One region of the Pedococcus ginsenosidimutans genome, then DNA from elsewhere that is predicted to be linked to it. Evidence: predicted binding sites of a transcription regulator. Region 1 holds the regulator's gene; the other holds the start of a gene.
The links. Region 1 encodes HspR, which represses chaperone genes until heat shock. Its sites were predicted from a motif close to AAGTTGAGTCNNNNNGACTCAACTT; they were not measured.
Positions count from the first base shown of each region.

Region 1 (11,048 bases):
GCGCGCACCCAGACCCTCGACGATGCCGCGCAGCGCCCGGTCGTCGACATCGAGCACCCGGCGCCAGGAGATGCTGCGCACGTCGATGCCGAGCTCGTTCCCGTGGTGCAGGTGGTTGTCGAGCATGGCGGCGAGCAGGTTGTGGGCCGCGGTGACCGCGTGGAAGTCCCCGGTGAGGTGCAGGTTGAGCTTCTCCATCGGCAGCACCTGGCTGAGCCCGGCCCCCGCGGCTCCGCCCTTGATGCCGAAGGTCGGCCCCATGGAGGGCTGCCGCAGGGTGACGGTGGCCCGGGCCCCGAGCTGCGCCAGCCCCTGGGCGAGCCCGATGGCGGTCGTCGTCTTGCCCTCACCGAGCGGCGTCGGCGTGATCGCGGTGACGACGACGTACTTGGCCGCAGGTCGGTCGGCGAGGTCGTCGGCCGCGGCGAGGTGGACCTTGGCGAGGTGCCGGCCGTGGTGCTCGAGCCGCGAACGGGGGATCCCGGCGGCGTCTGCGACGACGTCGATGTCCTCGAGCCGCGCGGCACGGGCGATGGCGAGGTCGGACAGGGCTGGCTTCGCGGTCACCTGACCACGATGGGCCCTCGGCCGCAGCCGCTCCCGGGACGAAGGGCCCGAGCCGCGGGGCCGCCTGGCGGAGGTGTGGCGGAGGTGCGGCGGTCCTAGAGGACGGGGGTGGTGGGCTCGGGGTCGTACCAGCCGCCCCGCTCCTCGGCGAGCGCGCTGAAGCGGTCACGCAGCCCGCCCTCGACGGGGCCGGACTCGTCGGCCACCATCTCCTCGACTACGTGGACGGCCCACTCGTGGTCCTCGGAGTCGTCCTCGCCGGCGAGGGCCTCGCGGACCACCCGGGCCGCGAACCCCTCCTCCACGAGCTCAGCCGCGACCTCGTCGGCGGTGTCACGGTCGGGGAAGACCAGCAGGTGCTCGCTCACGCAGTGAGTATGCCTCGTCGCGGGTGACCCGCGACGAGAGCCGCGCGGGGCGAGCGAGCAGGGGTGGACCAGCGGCTCAGCCGCGGGGTGAGGGGCGCCACACGACGAGGGCCTGGGACCTGCCGCTGCGCGGCCGCTGCCCCGCCCGGACCGCGATGACGTCACCGGTCGGGCCCACGGCGAACACGCGCTGCCCGAGGCCTGCGGCGCCGCGCAGGGCCGTGACCTCGCGGTCCAGCTCGTGGACGCGGGCCTGCAGCGCGTCCACCTGGTTCTCGAGCTCGAGGATGCGCTGGATGCCGGCGAGGCTGACACCCTCTTGTGAGAGCCGCTGCACCTCGCGCAGCATCGCCACGTCGCGACCGGAGTAGCGCCGTCCCCCACCGCGGGTGCGGGACGGGCTGACGATGCCCAGCCGGTCGTACTGCCGCAGCGTCTGCGCGTGCATCCCGGCCAGCGTGGCCGCGACGGAGATGACGAAGACCGGCGCGTCGTCGTCAGGCGAGAAACCTCGGACCTCGGCCACCACGGGTCACCTCCGGGCGTTGGCGAAGAGCTCGGCGCGCGGGTCATGGCCCTCGTCCAGCGCCCTCAGCGCCTCCACTGCCGCCACCGCGTCGTCGGAGAGCCGCTGCGGCACGACCACCATCACCTTGGCGAGCAGGTCGCCGGGCCCGGACTTCACCGGGACCCCACGGCCCTTGACGCGCAGGACGCGACCGCTCGGGGTACCGGGGGCGATGCGCACCTTGACCGGGTCGCCCGCGAGGGTCGGCACGGACACCGTGGCGCCGAGCGCCGCCTCGGCGAAGGTCACCGGCAGGTCGACGGTGAGGTTGTCGCCGTCGCGCCCGAAGACCGGGTGCTTGTCGACGGTGACGGTGAGGATGAGGTCGCCGGGCTCGGCCCCCCGGTCGCCCGGCTGGCCCTTGCCGCGCAGCCGGATCTTCTGGCCGTCCCTGACCCCGGCCGGGATCCGCGTGGTGATCTGGTCGCCGCCGCCGGTGCCGAGGGTGACCGTGGCCCCCTGGACCGCGTCACGGAACGACAGCGAGGTGCGGGCGGTGAGGTCACCGCCCTTGCGCGGGCCGGTGGGGGCGCGGAAGCCCGCACCACCGCCGTACGGCGAGCCCGCGCCGGCCCCGCCGAACATGCCGCCGAGCAGGTCCTCGAGGTTCGGCTGACCGCCCCCGCCGCCGGTGGAGTAGCGGACGCGCGGCCCACCTCCACCACCGCCGCCGAACATCGACGAGAACACGTCCTCGAAGCCGCCCGCCCCCGGGCCGCCGCCCGGACCGCCCGCGGTGAAGCGGGCGCCGCCGCGAGCCATCTGGCGCACCGCGTCGTACTCGCGCCGCTTCTCGGGGTCGGCGAGGACCGAGTGGGCCTCGCCGATGTCCTTGAAGCGCTGCTCGGACGCGGCGTCCCCGGCATTCTGGTCGGGGTGGTGCTTGCGGGCGAGCTTGCGGTAGGCCTTCTTGATCGCGGCCGCGTCAGCGTCCTGGGGGACGCCGAGGATCGCGTAGAAGTCCTTCTCGAACCAGTCTTGGCTGGCCATGGCGTCCTCCTCTCAGCGGTGCGGGGTGGTGGGTCGGGTGGCGGGTCGGGTGGCGTGTCGTCGTGCTGGTGGAGCCGTGCGTGCTGCTCGGGTCACTCGGGGTCGGCCACGGCGACGCGCGCCGCCCGCAGGACCTGCTCGCCGGCACGGTACCCCGGCTGGAGCACCTGCACGACGGTCGTCGAGCCGGTCGGGGCGACCGAGCCGTCCTGCGGCCAGGCGGTGTGCATGAGCGCCTCGTGCAGGTTGGGGTCGAACTCCTCCCCCGCGGCGCCGTAGCGCTCCAGGCCGAACTTGCCCAGGGTCGACTCGAGCTTGTCGGCGATGGACGCGAACGGGCCGCCCTCGAGGTCACCGTGCTCGCGCGCGGCGTGGATGTCGTCGAGCACCGGCAGCAGGGCCTCGATGACCGACTGGGCAGCGCGCTCCTGCACCACCGCGCGGTCGCGGTCGACGCGCCGCTTGTAGTTGACGTACTCGGCCTGCAGCCGCTGCAGGTCCGAGAGCCGCTCGGCGGCCAGGGCCGTGTCGGGGTGCGCGTCGCCGGGGGCCGCGGTCTCGCCGGCGGGCTGCTGGCTCGCCACGGCCTCCTGCTCCTGCACCGCCGCCTCGGCGGTGGTGGGCTCGAACTCCTCCGAACCCACCATCGCCTCGGCTCCGTCGGGCTGGTCAGCCGTCGGGTGCTGGTCGGTCACTTCTTCTCCTCGTCGTCCTCGACGACCTCGGCGTCCACGACGTCGTCGTCGGAGGCGTTCGCCCCGGTCGAGCCGGTCGAGCCGTCCGCCCCGGCGCCGGGAGCGGCCTGGTCGGACTCGGCCGCGGCGGCGTACATGGCCGTGCCCAGCTTCTGCGACTCCTCGGACAGCTTGGAGGTCTTCGCCGAGATGTCCTCGGGCGTGGCACCCGACTCCGGCTTCAGGGCCTCCTTGAGGTCCGCGAGCGCGGTGTCGACGTCGCCGCGGCCGTCGGCGGGCAGCTTGTCGGCGTTGTCGGTGAGGAACTTCTCCGTGGAGTAGACGAGGTTCTCCGCGGTGTTGCGGGCCTCGGTCTCCTCGCGGCGCTTGCGGTCCTCCTCGGCGTGCGCCTCGGCCTCCTTGATCATCCGCTCGATGTCCTCCTTGGCGAGGGCCGAGCCACCGGAGATGGTGATCTTCTGCTCCTGGCCGGTGCCGCGGTCCTTCGCGGAGACGTTGACGATGCCGTTGGCGTCGATGTCGAACGTGACCTCGACCTGCGGCACGCCACGGGGCGCGGGCGCGATACCGCTGAGCTCGAAGGTGCCGAGCTGCTTGTTGTGCTGGGCGATCTCGCGCTCACCCTGGAACACCTGGATGAGGACGCTCGGCTGGTTGTCCTCGGCGGTGGAGAACACCTCGGAGCGCTTGGTCGGGATGGCGGTGTTGCGCTCGATGAGCTTGGTGAACAGGCCACCCTTGGTCTCGATGCCGAGCGACAGCGGCGTGACGTCGATGAGCAGGACGTCCTTGCGCTCACCCTTGAGGACACCGGCCTGCAGGGACGCGCCCACGGCCACGACCTCGTCCGGGTTGACGCCCTTGTTGGGCTCCTTGCCCCCGGTGAGCTCCTTGACCAGCGCGCTCACGGCCGGCATGCGGGTCGAGCCGCCGACGAGGACCACGTGGTCGATGTCGGACAGCGAGATGCCGGCGTCCTTGATGACGTTGTGGAACGGCTGCTTGGTGCGGTCGAGGAGGTCCTTGGTGAGCTGCTCGAACTGCGCGCGGCTCATCGTCTCCTCGAGGTGGATCGGGCCGTTCTCCGACATCGAGAGGTACTGCAGCGAGATGTTGGTACTGGTCGAGGAGGAGAGCTCCTTCTTGGCCTGCTCCGCCGCGTCGCGCAGGCGCTGCATGGCGATCTTGTCCTTGGACAGGTCGACGCCGGAGGTGTTCTTCACCGTGGTGAGCAGGTGGGTGACGATGCGCTCGTCCCAGTCGTCGCCACCGAGCTGGTTGTCACCGCTGGTCGCGCGGACCTGGATCGTGGAGAAGCCGTCCTCGGGGTCCTTGCCGACCTCCAGGAGGGACACGTCGAACGTGCCGCCACCGAGGTCGAAGACGAGGATGAGCTCGTCCTCCTTGCCCTTGTCGAGGCCGTAGGCGAGCGCGGCCGCGGTGGGCTCGTTGATGATGCGCAGGACGTTGAGGCCCGCGATCTCACCGGCCTCCTTGGTGGCCTGGCGCTCGTGGTCGTCGAAGTACGCGGGGACGGTGATGACGGCGTCGGTCACGTCCTCGCCGAGGTAGGACTCGGCGTCGCGCTTGAGCTTCTGCAGGATGCGGGCGCTGATCTCCTGGGCCGTGTAGACCTTGCCGTCGATCTCGGGCGACTTCCAGTCGGTGCCGATGTGGCGCTTGACCGACCGGACGGTGCGGTCGACGTTGGTGACGGCCTGGCGCTTGGCGATCTCGCCGACGAGCACCTCACCGCCCTTGGAGAACGCGACGACGGACGGCGTGGTGCGCCCACCCTCCGCGTTCGCGATGATCGTCGGCTCGCCGCCCTCGAGGACGGCGACGGCCGAGTTGGTGGTGCCGAGGTCGATGCCGACCGCACGTGCCATGGTGATGCTCCTGTGGTGCTCGAGGTTGAGTTTCCTTCACTCAAGTTAGGACGCGCACCCGGCGCGTGCAAATCCGGGGTCGCAAACTTGAGTACATCAGGCTCAACTTCGTGGGCGCCGCCGATGTTCCCGTGCAGGGGTACGTGGTCAGACGGGCGGCTCTCCCGGGCCGACCGGGGTGCGTGCCGGGGGGACGGTGGCGGCTGGGGGGCCGTAGCCGTCGGTCGGGCCGTTGCCCGCGTTGCCGTTGGAGCGGGCTCGACGGTGCGGGTCCGGCACCCCTGCCGTGTAGACCATCTCGTGCTCGTCGCCGCGGCCGACCAACGGCATGGTGCCCAGCTCGCGGGTGATGAGGGGACCCTGGCCCTCGAGCGCGACGACGGCCGGCGCACCGGGCGCGGCCTGCACCCGCTCGCCGCGGACGACGAACTCGACGGGTCCGCCCTCGACGACGGTGAAGGAGATCGACTCCGGGAGCAACTCGACGACCACCCGGGAGCCGCGCACCCGCAGGCGGAACTCCATCCGCGGCCAGGCGGCCGGGAGGCGTGGGTCGAAGGTCAGGGTGCCGTTGTGGTCGCGCATGCCGCCGAAGCCGTAGACGGTGGCGTTCCAGACCCCGCCGCAGGAGGCGATGTGGACACCGTCGGCGGCGTTGCGGTGCAGGTCGGCCAGGTCGACGTAGAGGCCGGTGTGGAAGTAGCGCAGGGCCAGGTCCTGGTAGCCCACCTCGGCGGCGATGATCGACTGGACCACCGCCGACAGGGTGGAGTCGCCGGTCGTGATCGGGTCGTAGTACTCGAAGTCCGCGCGCTTCTCCTCGACGCTGAACAGGTCGCCCTGGAGGAACAGGGCCGCCACGACGTCGGCCTGCTTGAGCACCTGGAAGCGGTAGATGACCAGCGGGTGGTAGTGGAGCAGCAGGGGTCGCTTGTCGGCCGGGGTCGCCGCGAGGTCCCACACCTCCCGCTCGAGGAAGTGCTGGTCCTGCGGGTGCACGCCCATGGCCTCGTCGTACGGGATGTGCATCCCCTGGGCGCACCGCGCCCACTCCTCGATCTCCTCCTCGTCGACCTCGAGCCGCGAGACCATCCGCGCGTAGTCCATCGGCCGGCGCTCCTGCAGGATCCGCGACCAGCGGGCCGCCTGCCGCAGGTTGTCCCGGGCCATGACGTTGGTGAAGAGGTTGTTGTTGACGACGGTCGTGTACTCGTCGGGACCCGTCACGCCGTGGATGTGGAACTTCGGCTCGCGGCGGCCGAGCCAGAAGCCGAGGTCGGCCCACATGCGCGCGGTCTCGACGAGCACGTCGATGCCCTCACGCATCATGAAGTCCTCGTCGCCGGTGGCGCTGACGTACTTGGACAGGGCGTAGGCGATGTCGGCGTTGATGTGGAACTGCGCGGTGCCGGCCGCGTAGTAGGCCGAGGCCTCCTCGCCGTTGATGGTGCGCCACGGGAAGGCGGCGCCGGACTGGGAGAGCTCGCGGGCGCGGCGCCTGGCCGCGGGGAGCATCTGGTAGCGGAAGCGCAGAGCGCCGCGGGCCATCCACGGCGAGGTGTAGCTGAGGAACGGCAGGACGTAGGTCTCGGTGTCCCAGAAGTAGTGGCCCTCGTAGCCGGACCCGGTGACGCCCTTGGCGGGGATGCCGGCCTGCTCGACCCGGCCGGCCGCCTGCGCGAGCTGGAACAGGTTCCAGCGGATCGCCTGCTGCACCTCCGGGTGCCCGTCGACGACGACGTCGGAGTCGGCCCAGAAGCGGTCGAGCCAGCGGCGCTGCTCGCGGAAGACCTCGTCGACGCCGACCTCGCGCACCCGGTCCAGGGTGCGGCGCCCGCGGTCGACCAGCTCGCGCACGGGCACCCCGCGCGAGGAGTGGTAGGCGGCGACCTTGGTGATGGTGATGGGCACACCCTGGCGGGCGGTGACGCGGTAGACCTTCTTCGCGAGGTCCTCCTCCGCGTGGGCCAGCTCCTCGAAGGCGTTGTCGGTGCGGATCTCGTGGTCCACGGCCACCGCGACGGTCATGCCGGAGCTGGCGCAGCGGTAGCCGAGGATGGCGCGGCGCTCGCTGCACCAGTGGCTCTGCGGCAGCAGCACCCGGTCGTTGAACGTGCTCGCCTTGCGCGGGTCGAACCCGGCGCCCATGGCCGCGGCCTTGACGAAGTACTCGTCCTGGCCGTCCTGGCGGTTGAGCACCTGCGAGGAGATGGCGACCGGGGCGTCACCGTCGAGCAGGGTCACCTCGAACGTCATCACCGCGAGGTGGCGCTGCTCGAACGAGACCATCCGCTGCGACTCGACCCTGACCCGCTTGCCCGACGGCGTGCACCAGATCAGCGAGCGCCGCAGGACGCCGTCGGCGAGGTCGAGGGAGCGCTCGTAGTGCTCGAGGTCGGCGACCGACAGCAGCAGCGGCTCGTCGTCGACGTAGAGCTTGATCGTCTTGACGTCGGGGACGTTGACGATGGTCTGGCCGGTCGTGGCGAACCCGAAGGCGTCCTCGGCGTGCCGGATGCGCCAGGTCTCGTGGAACCCGTTGATGAACGTGCCGTGGGCGTGGGTCTCGCGCCCCTCCTCGGGGTTGCCGCGCATGCCGAGGTAGCCGTTGCCGACGGAGAACACCGTCTCGGTGACGCCGAGGTCGTCGTTGGAGTAGCCGGTCTCGGTCCAGCGCCACTCGTCGACGGGGAACCGCGTGCGGTCGACCGGGTCCCGTCGGGCGGACCCTGCGAACCCGGTGCCGTCGTGGCTCACGGCCGGACCAGCTCGTCGAGCTCGGCGACGACCAGGTCGGCACCGCCGTCGAGGAGCTCCTGGGCACCGGCCCCACGGTCGACCCCGACGACGAGGCCGAAGCGCCCGGCGCGACCGGCCTGCACCCCGGACAGGGCGTCCTCGAGCACGACGGCCCGCTCACGCGGCACGCCCAGCTGCTCGGCGGCGTACAGGAAGGTGTCCGGGGCCGGCTTGCCCGGCAGCCCGCGGGCGGCCGCGACCTGGCCGTCCACGACGACCTCGAAGCGGTCGGCGAGGCCGGCAGCCCCGAGGACGGCGGGGGCGTTGCGGGAGGAGGACACCACGGCGACGGCGACGCCGAGCTCGGCGAGCCGGTCGAGCAGGGCCACCGACGCGGGGTACGGCGTGACGCCCTCGTCGCGCAGGACCTCGCCGAACGCGGCGTTCTTGCGGTTGCCGAGGCCGCAGACGGTCTCCTGCTCCGGGCCGTCCTCGGGAGTGCCCTCGGGCAGGGTGATGCCGCGGGAGGCGAGGAAGCTGCGCACACCGTCGTAGCGCGGCTTGCCGTCGACCGAGGCGAAGTAGTCGGCGTCGGTGTAGGCCTCCTGCCCGTCACCGCGGTCACGCAGGTAGGCGTTGAACATGACGTCCCAGGCCCGCATGTGGACCTCGGCGGTGGGGGTCAGCACACCGTCGAGGTCGAACAGGGCAGCGTCGTAGTCGCTCCAGTCCACGGACCAAGGCTAGGGCCCGCGGGCGGGTGCCGCGGACGGGGGCGGCACACCGGGGGGTGGGCGGCGCCGGCCACCCACCCCCCGGTGCGGGTGCTACTCGCAGGGACCTGCCGCGATGCGCTTGTCGAAGGCCACCGAGCCCGACGGGCTGTGCACGATCACGCGGGCGTTCGTGCAGACCGGGTCGAAGTAGATGGGGCCGGCGTAGGAGCTGTAGATGCCGGCGTCCTCGCCGCTGCAGCGGCTGTAGTCGTAGTTGCAGATGCGCAGCAGCATGTAGTGGGGAGTGCCCTCCCACTTCGCCGCGCGCAGGACGTAGCAGCCCTTGCCCGTGGTCGTGCCGTGCCACCACAGCGTGGCGATGAGCTCACCCGCACTGTTCCTGACGTCACGCGACAGGTACGAGCCGTCGGTGTTGCTGCACACCGTGGCGGCGCTCGCCTGGCTGGGCACCGCGAACAGTCCCCCCACGAGCAGACCGACCACGACCAGCAGCTTGGACAGGGTTCCCTTTGACCTCATGCGCACACACCCTTCGTCGGTACGGCGCGTGGTCCCGACCGGGCCACGCACGCGCAAGGGTCGTCCCGGACGAGGGAGAAGGCGACGGCCCGGGCGAAGGACGCATAGCCACCGCGCGACGCCGCATAACCGGCGGGTCGGCTCAGCCGGTGGCTGCGGCGACCTCGCGCGCGAGTGCGGGCGGCATGTAGTCGTAGCGGGCGAAGGCCCTGGTGAACGAACCCGTGCCGTGGGAGACCGAGCGCAGGTCGACGGGGTAGCGCGACAGCTCGTGCGCCGGCACCTCGGCGTGGACGACGGTGCGTCCCGGCAGGTCGGCGGGCTCGGTGCCGTGGACCTGGCCGCGCCGGCCGCGCAGGTCGGCCAGGACGCTGCCCACGGCGTCGTCGGAGACCTCGATGTGCACGACGTCGACCGGCTCGAGCAGCGCCACGGTGGTGTCGTTGGCCGCCTCGCGCAGGGCCATCGCCGCCGCCGTCTGGAACGCCATGTCCGAGGAGTCGACCGAGTGCGCCTTGCCGTCGGTGAGGGTCACGCGCACGTCGACGACCGGGTACCCGGCGAGGACACCCTTCGCGAGCTGGTTGCGGACACCCTTCTCCACCGACGGGATGTACTGCCGCGGCACGGCCCCGCCGACGACCTTGTCGACGAACTCGATGCCCGCCCCGCGCTCCAGCGGCTCGACCACGAGGTGGCACACGGCGTACTGGCCGTGCCCGCCGGACTGTTTGACCAGCCTGCCCTGCACCGTCGTCGGTCGCGCGAAGGTCTCGCGCAGCGACGTCCGCACCGGCTCGACGTCGACCGCCACGTGGTGCCGGGAGGAGAGCAGGGAGATGACCTGGTCGACGTGGGCGGGACCCATCGCCCAGAGCACGAGCTGGCGCGTCTCGGCGTTGTGCTCCAGGCGGAGCGTGACGTCCTCGGCGGCCAGCCGCTGCAGGGCGGCGGCGAGCTTGTCCTCGTCGCTCTTGGACCGGGCGTGGATGGCGACCGGCAGGAGGGGGTTGGGCAGGACCCAGGGCTCGACCAGGGCCGGCTGGTCGCGGCGCGACAGCGTGTCGGACGTCTCGGCGGAGGAGACCTTGGTGACGAGCGCGAGGTCGCCGGCGACCGCCACGCCCTTGGGGCGGGTCTCGTCGGCAAGCGGTGACGACAGCGGCCCGACCCGTTCGTCGTCGGAGTCGTGGTCGGCGTGCTCGTCCACGAGGTGGTCGGCGAAGTGCTGCAGGTGGCCCGAGACGTGCACAGGCTCGTCCGGGCGCAGCGTGCCCGAGAACACCCGCACCAGGGAGAGCCGACCGATGAACGGGTCGGTCGTCGTGCGCACGACCTCGGCGACCAGCGGGCCGTCGGGGTCGCAGGTCACGGGGCCGAACGCACCACCGGCGGGCGTGTAGACGGTGGGGACGGGCGCGTCGGCGGGCGAGGGGAAGCCGTGCTCGAACAGCTCCAGCAGCTCCTCGACCCCCACGCCCGTGGGCGTGTGGGTGGGCAGCACCGGGAAGAACCGCGCCGTGGCGATCGCCGCCCGCAGGTCGGCGGAGACCGCGTCGGGGTCGACCTCCTCCCCGGCCAGGTAGCGGTCGAGCAGCGCCTCGTCCTCCGACTGCTCGATCACCGACTCCAGCAACTGCGGCCGCCTCGCGTCGATGAGCTCCGCCTCCTGCGCGTCGGGCTCGCGGTCGGGCACCGGGCCGCTGCCGTTCCCGTCCCCGGCGTCCCTGACGGTCCGGCGCAGCAGGGCGAGCAGGCCGCGTACGGAGCCGTCCCGGACCAGGGGAAGCGCGAGCGGTTCGGTGTCGCCGAAGGCGCGCCGGCAGGCGGCCACGGTCGCGTCGTAGTCGGCACGCGCCGCCTCCAGCCGGGTCACGGCCACCGCCCGCGGCATCCCCACGGCGTCGCACTCGCGCCACAGCAGCCGGGTCGCCTCGTCCACCCCGTCGGCCGCCGACACCACGAACAGCGCGGCG
Region 1 is NZ_BAABLO010000005.1:145,328-156,375, reverse strand. Features, by position in the region: gene ABEA42_RS09655 (formate--tetrahydrofolate ligase) at 1-567, opposite strand, end outside; gene ABEA42_RS09650 (ribonuclease E inhibitor RraB) at 663-935, opposite strand; gene ABEA42_RS09645 (heat shock protein transcriptional repressor HspR) at 1,012-1,383, opposite strand; gene ABEA42_RS09640 (DnaJ C-terminal domain-containing protein) at 1,468-2,493, opposite strand; gene grpE (nucleotide exchange factor GrpE) at 2,586-3,188, opposite strand; gene dnaK (molecular chaperone DnaK) at 3,185-5,077, opposite strand; gene ABEA42_RS09625 (glycoside hydrolase family 65 protein) at 5,225-7,834, opposite strand; gene ABEA42_RS09620 (HAD family hydrolase) at 7,831-8,550, opposite strand; gene ABEA42_RS09615 (hypothetical protein) at 8,644-9,072, opposite strand; gene ABEA42_RS09610 (elongation factor G-like protein EF-G2) at 9,215-11,048, opposite strand, start outside.

Region 2 (11,048 bases), on a different contig from region 1:
CAGGAAGCGGTCGTTGATGTAGCGGTCGGCGAGGTTGGCCGCGGAGACGAGGGCACCGTCGGTGATGGACACCCGGTGGTGCGCCTCGTAGCGGTCGCGCAGGCCCTTGAGGATCTCGATCGCGTGGCTGAGCGTGGGCTCGGCGACCTGGATCGGCTGGAAGCGGCGCTCCAGCGCCGAGTCCTTCTCGATGTGCTTGCGGTACTCGTCGAGCGTGGTCGCGCCGATGGTCTGGAGCTCGCCGCGGGCCAGCATCGGCTTGAGGATGCTGGCGGCGTCGATCGCGCCCTCGGCGGCACCCGCACCCACGAGGGTGTGGATCTCGTCGATGAACAGGATGATGTCGCCGCGGGTGCGGATCTCCTTGAGGACCTTCTTCAGCCGCTCCTCGAAGTCACCGCGGTAGCGGCTGCCGGCCACGAGCGCGCCGAGGTCGAGGGTGTAGAGCTGCTTGTCCTTGAGGGTCTCGGGCACCTCGCCCTTGACGATGTCCTGCGCCAGGCCCTCGACGACTGCGGTCTTGCCGACGCCGGGCTCACCGATCAGCACCGGGTTGTTCTTGGTGCGGCGGGACAGCACCTGCATGACCCGCTCGATCTCCTTCTCGCGCCCGATGACCGGGTCGAGCTTGCCCTCGCGGGCGGCCATGGTGAGGTTTCGCCCGAACTGGTCGAGCACGAGCGACCCCGCGGGGGTGCCCTCCTGCTGAACGCCGCCGCCGACACCAGCGGCCTGGCCCTCCTTGCCCTGGTAGCCCGAGATCAGCTGGATGACCTGCTGGCGCACCCGGTTGAGGTCGGCCCCGAGCTTGACGAGGACCTGCGCGGCGACGCCCTCACCCTCGCGGATGAGACCGAGCAGGATGTGCTCGGTGCCGATGTAGTTGTGGCCGAGCTGCAGCGCCTCGCGGAGGCTGAGCTCGAGGACCTTCTTCGCCCGGGGCGTGAAGGGAATGTGGCCGCTCGGGGCCTGCTGCCCCTGGCCGATGATCTCCTGCACCTGCTCGCGGACGGACTCCAGCGAGATACCGAGGCTCTCCAGAGCCTTGGAGGCGACGCCTTCACCCTCGTGGATGAGGCCGAGCAGGATGTGCTCCGTCCCGATGTAGTTGTGGTTGAGCATGCGCGCTTCTTCCTGCGCAAGCACGACCACCCGGCGGGCCCGGTCGGTGAACCGTTCAAACATCTCTTCTGCTCCTGCCTATCGAGATCACCTCGATGCTATCCGTGCGACACGCACCCCGCTCACGCCTTCCGGCGACCGATACCCGATCGGGACGCTTTCAGGCCGCGCGCGTGGTGCCTGCCGCGACGCTTGTCGGTGGAACGCGGGGCCCTGCACCCCTGTTCCCGACCCTGAGCCGAGTCGGCTCATGTTCGCCGTGAGCGGACGGATGCCGCCTCGTCAGGCCGCCGGGCCCTTGCGGCGCACCTCGTCGACGTGCTCCATCGCCTGCCTCAGCTCGGCGAGCCAGCTGTCGGACTTCTCGCCGACGAGGCGCACGCACCAGGCGAGGGCCTCCGAGCGCGACCGGGCGACGCCGGCCTCGACGAGGGTGTCGAGGACCTTGCGCTCCGGCTGGCGCAGCCGGGTCATGACGGGGGCGGCGAGGTGCGTGAAGAGCACCTCGGTGTCGCCGATGCGCACACCCCAGGAGACCTTGCGGCCGGAGAGGTGCTCGAGCTCGCGCGCGATCTCGATACGGCGCTCGCGCGTGTCCTCGCGGAAGGACGCGATACGCCCCCGGGCGGCGATCTCGCGCTCGGTGTCGTCGTCGGTGTCGAGGTCGGGCGCCGCCAGGGTGCCCACCACGAGGAGCTCGTCGCGGTCGCGGGTGACCTCGACGGGGCCGGTGAACCAGTCAGTGGGGAGTCGGCCGGCCAGCCAGGCTTCCGCTGTTGTCTTCGTTGCCATGTAACGATGATTACAAGATTACGAAGACGAAGCCAGCGTCGTCCGCTCAGGGCGGAACCGGGCGAGTGGCCGAAAGTTGCGCCGAGTACGGGCGGGCGGGCTTCGGCTCCCGGGCGAGTGGCCGAAAGTTGCGCCGAGTACGGGTGGGTGGGCGCCGGCTCCCGGGCGAGTGGCCGAAAGTTCGCGGGGTACGGGGCCTTGCGGCTAGCGCAGGTGTCGCTGGTCGCTGATCCGCTTGGCCTTGCCGAGCGAGCGTTCGAGGGCGTGCGGCGCCAGCACCTCGACGGCGACCGTCACCCCGACTCGGTCCTTGACCCGGGTGGCGAGGGCTCGAGCCATACCGGCCCGCTCCTGCTCGCTGGACGACGCCGAGGCGGCCTCCACCTGGACCGTCAGCTCGTCCATCCGGCCGGGGCGGGTGAGCACGCACAGGTAGTGCGGGGTCAGCCCCTCCACTGCGAGCAGCTGCTCCTCGATCTGCGAGGGGAAGACGTTGACACCGCGCACGATCATCATGTCGTCGGTCCGGCCGGTCACCTTCGCCATCCGGCGGAACTGCGGGTGGGCCGTGCCCGGCATGAGGGTGGTGAGGTCGCGGGTCCGGTACCGCACCACCGGCATCGCCTGCTTGGTCAATGAGGTGAAGACCAGCTCCCCCTCCTCGCCGTCGGGCAGCACCTCACCGGTGACGGGGTCGACGACCTCGGGGTAGAAGTGGTCCTCCCAGATGTGCAGCCCGTCCTGGGTCTGCCCGGACTCCTGGGAGACGCCCGGGCCCATCACCTCGGACAGGCCGTAGATGTCGACGGCGCGCAGGTTGCTGCGGCGCTCCACCTCCTCGCGCATCTGCTGGGTCCAGGGCTCGGCCCCGAAGATCCCGATCTCGAGCGAGGTGTCCTTGGGGTCGATGCCCTGGGCCTCCATCTCGTCGAGGATCGCCAGGAAGTAGGACGGGGTCACCATGATCACGCGCGGCTCGAAGTCGCGGATGAGCTGCACCTGCCGCTCGGTCATGCCGCCGCTGACCGGGACCACAGTGCAGCCGAGGCGTTCGGCGCCGTAGTGGGCGCCCATGCCGCCGGTGAACAGCCCGTAGCCGTAGGCGATGTGGACCATGTCGCCCGGTCGGCCACCCGCGGCCTCGATGGAGCGCGCCATCACCTCCGCCCAGGTGTCGATGTCCTCGCGGGTGTAGCCGACCACGGTGGGCCGACCGGTCGTCCCGCTCGAGGCGTGGATGCGTGACACCTGCTCGCGGGGCACCGCGAACATGCCGAACGGGTAGTTGTCGCGCAGGTCGGCCTTGGCCGTGAACGGGAAGCGGGCGAGGTCGGCCAGCTCGCGCACGTCGTCCGGGTGGACCCCGGCGGCGTCGAACGCGGCTCGGTAGTGGGGGACGTTGGCGTACGCGTGCGCGAGGCTCCAGCGCATCCGGTCCAGCTGCAGGGCCCGCAGCTCCTCCACCGACGAGACGACGTTGTCCATGGCGGTCAATGTACGACCTCGCCGGACCGCCGACGCACCCCCAAGGCCGGCGGTCGCCGACCGCTCGCTGCGAACCAACCTGAGAGTTTGCCGTGAAAGCCGACGGGATCCCACGACCCGGTGTCCGCCCGGGTGGATCGGACGTACGCTCGCAAAGGTGGACCCGGTGCCTGCACCGTCGGCCGTCGGCACCCCTGCAGGGCAGGAGGACGACGCGACCGGCCGCGCCGGGAGACGGTTCCCGAGGAAGCTGCTCGCCCTCGCCGCGGTCCTGCTCCTGGCCGGGCTCGCCCTCGTCGCCACGGCCCTCCTGCAGGGACCCGGTACGCCCGTCCTCACCCAGGCCGACGTCGACCGGAGCGTGCAGAAGGGCATCGCCGCCGCGCAGGAGCAGGCACGCAAGTCCCCCACCGACGCCACGACCGCGTACCGGGCCGCGCTGCCCTCCCTCGTGGTCATCCGGACGACGGGCGTCGGGGCGGGCGGCGCCCAGAACGGCACCGGTGCGGGCGTGGTCGTGAGCGCCGACGGCGCGATCCTCACCGCCCTGCACGTGGTCGACGGGGCCGACACGATCCGCGTGAGCTTCGCCGACGGCACCGAGTCGAGCGCCAGGGTCGCGGAGCAGGCAGCCTCCAGCGACACTGCCGTCCTCACCGCGTCGTCGCTCCCCAAGGTCGTCGTCCCCGCCGTGCTCGGCGGGGCGCCCCAGGTGGGTGACGAGGTCTTCCCGCTCGGCCACCCCCTCGGGCTCACGGAGTCGCTGAGCGGAGGGGTGGTCTCGGCGGTCGACCGGAGCATCCGCGTCGGAAGCGGCCGCACGCTCGCGGGCCTCATCCAGTTCGACGCGGCCGTCAACCCCGGCAACTCGGGTGGGCCGCTGCTCAACCGGGACGGCCAGGTCGTCGGCATCGTGACCGGCCTGGCCAACCCCTCCGAGCAGAGCTTCTTCGTCGGCATCGGCTTCGCCGTGCCCATCGCGACGGCCGGCGGCGTGGCCGGCAGCCCGCCGCAGTAGCCACCACCGCCGCCCGACCGACCAGCCACCACCACCGCCCTCCCGACCCAGCAACCAGCGCCGCCCGACCGACCGACCAGGAGACCCCATGGACCCGCACCGTCCCCAGCCCGGCCGACAGCAGCACCCCCTGGAGCTGGCGCTCTACGAGGTGAAGAAGACGATCGTCGGCCAGGACCTGCTCATCGAGCGGATGTTGGTGGCGCTGCTGGCACGCGGGCACCTGCTCGTCGAGGGTGTGCCGGGGCTGGCCAAGACGATGGCCGTCCGGACGCTGGCCCAGGCGATCGGCGGGGAGTTCCAGCGGATCCAGTTCACCCCCGACCTGGTGCCGGCCGACGTCATCGGGACGCGCATCTACAACCAGAAGGACGGCGAGTTCCAGGTCTCGCTCGGGCCGGTGTTCGCCAACCTGGTCCTCGCCGACGAGATCAACCGCGCCCCGGCGAAGGTGCAGAGCGCCCTGCTGGAGGTCATGCAGGAGCGGCAGGTGACGATCGGGCGCGAGACCTACCCGGCCCCGGACCCGTTCCTGGTCATGGCCACCCAGAACCCCATCGAGTCCGAGGGCACCTACGCCCTGCCCGAGGCCCAGGTCGACCGGTTCATGCTCAAGACCGTCATCGGCTACCCCACGCCGTCGGAGGAGTTCGTCGTCGTCGAGCGGATGACCTCGACGATCGAGGCGACCCAGAGGGTGCTCGAGCCCGGGCAGCTCGTGGAGTACCAGCGCCGCGCGGACGCGGTCTACGTCGACCCGGCGGTCATCGAGTACGCGGTCCGGCTGGTGGGGGCGACGCGGGCGCCGGCCTCGGTCGGGCTGCCCGACCTCGCGCGGTACCTCACCTTCGGGGCGAGCCCGCGCGCGTCGATCAACCTGGTGCTCGCGGCGAAGGCCCTGGCGTTCCTGCGCGGTCGTGACTTCGCCCGTCCGCAGGACGTGCGCGACCTCGCCTTCGACGTCATGCGCCACCGCCTGGTCCTGTCGTACGAGGCGCTCGCCGAGGGCATCGGCGCGGACGACGTGCTCGAGCCGGTCGTGGCGACGGTGTCCATGCCCGACGTGCCGCTGCGCGAGCGGCGGCCCCAGCCGAGCGAGGCCACGTGGAACACCGGCCCGCGCTGACCGCCTCCCCCCGCCCCGCGGGGACCTCCGCCCTCACCGCCGAGTCGCTGCTGCGGCGCCTCGAGTGGCGCGTCGTGCGCCGGCTCGACGGACGGCTCCAGGGCGACTACCGGACGCTCTTCCGCGGGACGGGCGTCGACTTCACCGACCTGCGCGAGTACACCCCCGGCGACGACCTGCGCCACCTGGACTGGAACGTCACGGCGAGGATGGACACGCCGTACGTGCGGGAGTACGTCGAGGACCGGGAGGTCACCTGCTGGTTGCTGCTCGACCGGTCGGCCTCGATGGGTTTCGGGCCGGTCGACCGGCAGAAGTCCCTCGTCGTCGCCGAGGTGGCCACGACCCTCGCCCACGTGCTGTCCCGCGGCGGCAACCGCATCGGTGCGGCACTCTTCGACGACCGGGTCGACGTGGTCCCGCCGGGCCAGGGCCGCAACCACGTCCTGCGCATCGCCGAGGCGCTGCTGCGCCCGCCGTCGACGGGTGGGGCGCGGACCACCACCGACCTGTCCGTGCTGCTGAGGGCGGGGCTGGGGCTCGCCCGGCGCCGTTCGCTCGTGGTCGTCGTCTCCGACTTCATCACCCAGCCAGGCTGGGAACGCCACCTCTCGCTGCTCGCCCGGCGCCACGACGTCGTCGCGATCCAGGTGGTCGACCCGCGGGAGTCCGAGCTCCCGGCGGTGGGGATGGTCTACGTCGAGGACGCCGAGACCGGCGAGCAGATCTTCGTGGACACCGACGACCCCGTGTTCCGTGCGCGGCTGCGCGCCGCCGCCACCGAGCGGCAGGACGCCCTGCTCGCGGCAGCGCGGCGAGCAGGTACCCAGGTACACACCGTGGCCACGGACGAGGACCTCGTGCGCGCCCTGGCGCGGATCTCGCACCTGCGAAGGCAGCAGCGGCGATGAGCTTCATGTGGCCGTGGATGCTCCTGGGCCTGCTCGCGGTGCCAGCGCTCGTCCTGGCGTACCGCGCACAGCACCGGGCGCGCGACCGCCGGCGCGCCGAGCTCGGGGCCCTCGGCCTCGTACCCCTGGGGGTCGGCACGTCGCGGGCGGGTCGGGGCAGGCACCTCGCACCCGCGCTGGTGCTCGCGGCCCTGACGGTGCTCATCGTGTCGCTGGCCCGCCCCACGACGAGCGTCGCCGAGCCGCACCGCGAGGGCACCGTGGTGCTCGCGTTCGACGTGTCGACCAGCATGGCGGCGACCGACGTGGCCCCCACGAGGCTGGACGCGGCGAAGGCTGCCGCCCGCACCTTCGTCGGCCGGCAGCCGTCGTCGATCCGGATCGGGGTGGTGGCCTTCGGTGACAGCGCGGTGGTGTCCCAGCAGCCGACCGACGACCGCCGCGCGGTACTCGCCGCGATCGACCGGCTCACCCCCCAGGGGGGCACCGCCGTCGGCCGAGGCATCGTCTCCTCCCTGAGCGCCATCGCGGGCAAGCCCGTGGAGGTGGGCGCGGAGCCGGGCGCCGGCGACGACGCCGACATCGGCTACTACGCGTCCGCGGCCATCGTCCTGCTCTCCGACGGCGAGAACACGACCGACCCCGACCCCAAGGAGGTCGCCGACCTCGCCTCCAGCGCCGGGGTGAAGGTCTACGCCATCGGCATGGGCAGCACCCGCGGCACGGTCCTGCAGGTCGACGGGTTCCAGGTCTCGACGGCCCTGGACGAGGCGACCCTGAAGCAGATCGCCGCGACCACCGACGGCGCCTACTACGCGGCGTCCGACGCCGGCTCGCTCGCCAAGGTGTACAGCTCGATCGACCTGGCGTGGACGGCCCGCACCCGCGAGCGTGAGGTCACCTCGTGGTTCGCCGCGGTGGCCGCGGCACTGCTCCTGCTGGGCGCGGGGGTCTCGGTGCTGCGTTCGGGGCGGGTGGTCTAGGTGCCCGGTCCGGTGTCCTTCGGCCTCCCCTACGTCCTGGTGGCCCTGCTCACCGTGCCCGCCCTCGTCGCGGTGTACGTGTGGCAGCTGCGCCGCCGGCGCCGGCAGGCTGTTGCGTTCTCGAGCATCTCCCTCATCAGGTCGGCCCTGCCGAGGCAGCGCACCTGGCGCCGGCACGTCCCGATCGGGCTGGTGCTCGCCAGCCTCGCCCTGCTCGCCGTGGCGGGCTCGCGTCCGCAGGTCCGGGCGCAGGTACCCGTGTCCAGCTCCGCGGTCATCCTCGCGGTCGACGTCTCGGGCTCGATGTGCGCGACCGACGTCAGCCCCAACCGCCTCGCCGCTGCGCAGGACGCCGTGCGGACCTTCATCGAGAAGCAGGACGACCGGACCCGCATCGGCCTGGTGGTGTTCTCCGGCTTCGCCCAGGTCGCCGTGCCCCCGACGACCGACCACGCCGAGCTGCGCAAGGCGGTGGACGGGCTCACCACGGGCCGCGGCACCACCATCGGCGCGGCCATCCTGAAGTCCATCGACGCGATCGCCGAGATCAACCCCGACGTCGCCCCCGCGGACACCAGCGGCACGACCTCGACCACCCCGGGAGCTCCCGGGGCCCCCTGGAACGGCGGCCCGTCGACGGGCACGCCCCTTCCCGGCACCCCCGCACCGAGGGCAGCGCGCACCGCCCCGGAGATCGTGGTGCTGCTCACCGACGGCGCCAACACCCGCGGCGTGACCCCCCAGGAGGCGGCCACCCAGGCCGCCGCGCGGGGTGTGCGCGTCTACCCGATCGGCTTCGGCACGACCGAGCCCACCCAGATGGTCTGCACCCGCGACCAGCTCGGGGGCGGCCTCTACGACGGCCCCGGGCAGGGGCTCAGCGGGATCGGGCCCGGCGGACGCAACTTCCTGGTCGTCGACGAGCAGGCCCTGCGCGAGGTGGCGACGACCACCGGGGGCGAGTACTTCGCGGCGAGTGACGCGGGCCAGCTGCAGGGCGTCCTCGCCGACCTGCCGAAGCACGTGCAGACGCAGGAGCAGCAGCTGGACGTCAGCGCGGCGTTCGCGGCGCTGGCGGCACTGGTGCTGCTCGCCGGGCTGGCGCTGGGGGTGCGCTGGGCGCCGTACCCCGGCTAGCCGGACGTCACTGGACGACGCCGGCTCAGCGGCGGTGGCGCTCGGCGCGCGCCCACACGTTGGCGCCGGCGCCGGTCAGCGGCGACGCTGGCAGCGACCGCACCAGTACAGGGTGCGGCCCGCCACCTCGCGCGTGCGGATCCGCGAGCCGCAGACACGGCAGGGCTCGCCCTGGCGCTTGTAGACGTAGGACGTCCGCGTCGTCAGGGGGTCGACGCGGCCGGCGGCCAGCTCCGCCCTGACCTGCTCGACCTGCTCGGCGACGGTGACGATCTTGCCGGTGGCCACCCCGAGCGGGAGCAGGTCGACGAGGTCGAGCCAGATGGCGTCCCAGCTGGTGCGGCGCAGCTCCTTGCCCGGGCGGAACGGGTCGATGCGCTGCCGGAACAGCACCTCGCAGCGGTAGACGTTCCCCACGCCGGCGAGCACCGCCTGGTCCATGAGCAGCTCGGCCACCGACCGCGCGGACCTCGAGATCTTGCGCCAGGCGAGCTCGGGGTCGGGTTCGGGGCGCAGCGGGTCGGGGCCGAGGCGCGCCGTGACCGACTCGACCTGCTCGGGGGTGATCACCGCGCACAGGTTCGGCCCGCGCAGATCTGCCACGTGGGCGTCGTTCGCGAGGCGCAGGCGCACCTGGCCGACCACCGGCAGCTCACCGGTGTAGGCCACCTGGTCGATGGTGAAGGTCCCGATGAGGCCAAGGTGCACGTGCAGCCACGCGTCGCCCTCGAACTCGGCGAACAGGTGCTTACCCCACGACGTCGCGTGCAGGAACGTGTGGCCCGACAGCAGGGCGGCACCGGCGGCGAACCTGCCCTGGGGGCTGCTCGCCTGCGGTCGGGTGCCGCGGAAGGCCGTGTCGAGGTCGCGGGCGAGGCGGTACAGCGTGTGGCCTTCGGGCATGCGCCCCATCATGCGGCAGGGCGATGAGTTCTGCCGGGCTCGGGGGTCTACCGGTGTGGAGAAACCCCATCGCCGCTGTCGGTGCGGTGGTGGACACTGTGGCGCACCAGACCAGAGGAGCGAGTGATGATCCATGCGCGGGGGCTCGTGCAGACCTTCCAGGCACGGGACGGCAGGAAGAAGACCGAGGTGCGCGCCGTCGACGGCGTCGACCTCGACGTGGCCGAGGGTGAGGTCGTCGGGTTCCTCGGCCCCAACGGCGCGGGCAAGACCACGACGCTGCGCATGCTGACGACGCTGCTGCGCCCGACCGCCGGCGAGGCGACGGTCGCGGGGTACGACGTGGTGCGCGAGCCGGAGCAGGTGCGCCGCAGCATCGGCTACGTCTCGCAGGCAGGTGGCGCGTTCAGCAGCGCGCGGGCCGGGGACGAGGTCGTCGACCACGGGATGCTCTACGGGATGAAGGGTGCCGAGGCGACGGCCCGCGGCAAGGAGCTGTTCTCCCAGCTCGACCTCGAGGGCCTGTGGACCCGCATGCCGAAGAACATGTCGGGTGGACAGCGCCGCCGCCTCGACATCGTCATGGGCCTGATCCACGAGCCGTCGCTGGTCTTCCTCGACGAGCCCACCACCGGCCTGGACCCCCAGGCCCGCGCCAACCTGTGGGAGCACATCGCCGACCTGCGCCGCAGGCGTGGGGCGACGGTGTTCCTCACGACCCACTACCTCGACGAGGCCGACGCCCTCAGCGACCGGATCCTCATCATCGACCACGGCAGGATCGTCGCGGCCGACACCTCCGACAACCTCAAGGCCCAGGTGGCCGGAGACCTCGTCGACCTCGAGGTCTCGGACGCAGACCTCGTCGCCGCTGCGGCCCAGCGCCTCGACGCGATCGCCGAGGCCCCGCGCCACGGGCTCCAGGGGGTCGAGATCGACGGCAACCACGTCCGCGGCCGGGTCCAGCGGGCCGGGAAGGCGGTGCCGGGGCTGCTGCGCGACCTGCACGACGCCGACATCGCCCTCGAGTCCATCGAGGTGCACCGCCCGACCCTCGACGACGTCTTCCTCACCCTCACCGGCCGCTCGCTGCGCGACGCCGCCGAGACCGACCCCGCCGGCGCCGCCGGCTCGACCTCCGAGAAGGGGATCTGACCGATGCGCTTCCTGCGTGAGTCCTACATCGTCTTCCGCCGCCAGCTGCGGATGAACCTGCGCAACCCCGCGTGGGTCATCATCGGCATGCTCCAGCCGATCCTCTACCTGCTGCTGTTCGGCCCGCTCCTCAAGCCGCTCATCACCCAGTTCGGGGCGACCAACGCCTACACGTTCTTCGTGCCCGGCATGCTCGTCCAGCTCGGCATCTTCGGCGCCTTCTTCGCCGGGTTCAGCCTCATCGGCGAGTGGCGCGAGGGGGTCATCGAGGCCGAGCGCGTCACCCCTGCGAGCCGCACGGCCCTGCTGGTCGGTCGCCTCGTCCGCGACATCCTGCAGCTGCTCGTGCAGGCCCTCATCCTCGTCGGCCTCGGCTACGTGATGGGGATGCGCGGCTCGGCCGCCGGAATCGTCTT
Region 2 is NZ_BAABLO010000001.1:253,704-264,751, forward strand. Features, by position in the region: gene ABEA42_RS01300 (ATP-dependent Clp protease ATP-binding subunit) at 1-1,185, opposite strand, end outside; gene ABEA42_RS01305 (hypothetical protein) at 1,405-1,914, opposite strand; gene paaK (phenylacetate--CoA ligase PaaK) at 2,119-3,399, opposite strand; gene ABEA42_RS01315 (S1C family serine protease) at 3,566-4,417, shown strand; gene ABEA42_RS01320 (AAA family ATPase) at 4,506-5,543, shown strand; gene ABEA42_RS01325 (DUF58 domain-containing protein) at 5,522-6,454, shown strand; gene ABEA42_RS01330 (VWA domain-containing protein) at 6,451-7,437, shown strand; gene ABEA42_RS01335 (VWA domain-containing protein) at 7,450-8,574, shown strand; gene ABEA42_RS01340 (Fpg/Nei family DNA glycosylase) at 8,650-9,477, opposite strand; gene ABEA42_RS01345 (ATP-binding cassette domain-containing protein) at 9,604-10,632, shown strand; gene ABEA42_RS01350 (ABC transporter permease) at 10,636-11,048, shown strand, end outside.
Region 2: ABEA42_RS01300 (ATP-dependent Clp protease ATP-binding subunit) is a predicted target of HspR. The motif match lies at 1,353-1,377, and genes of this name have one in related genera.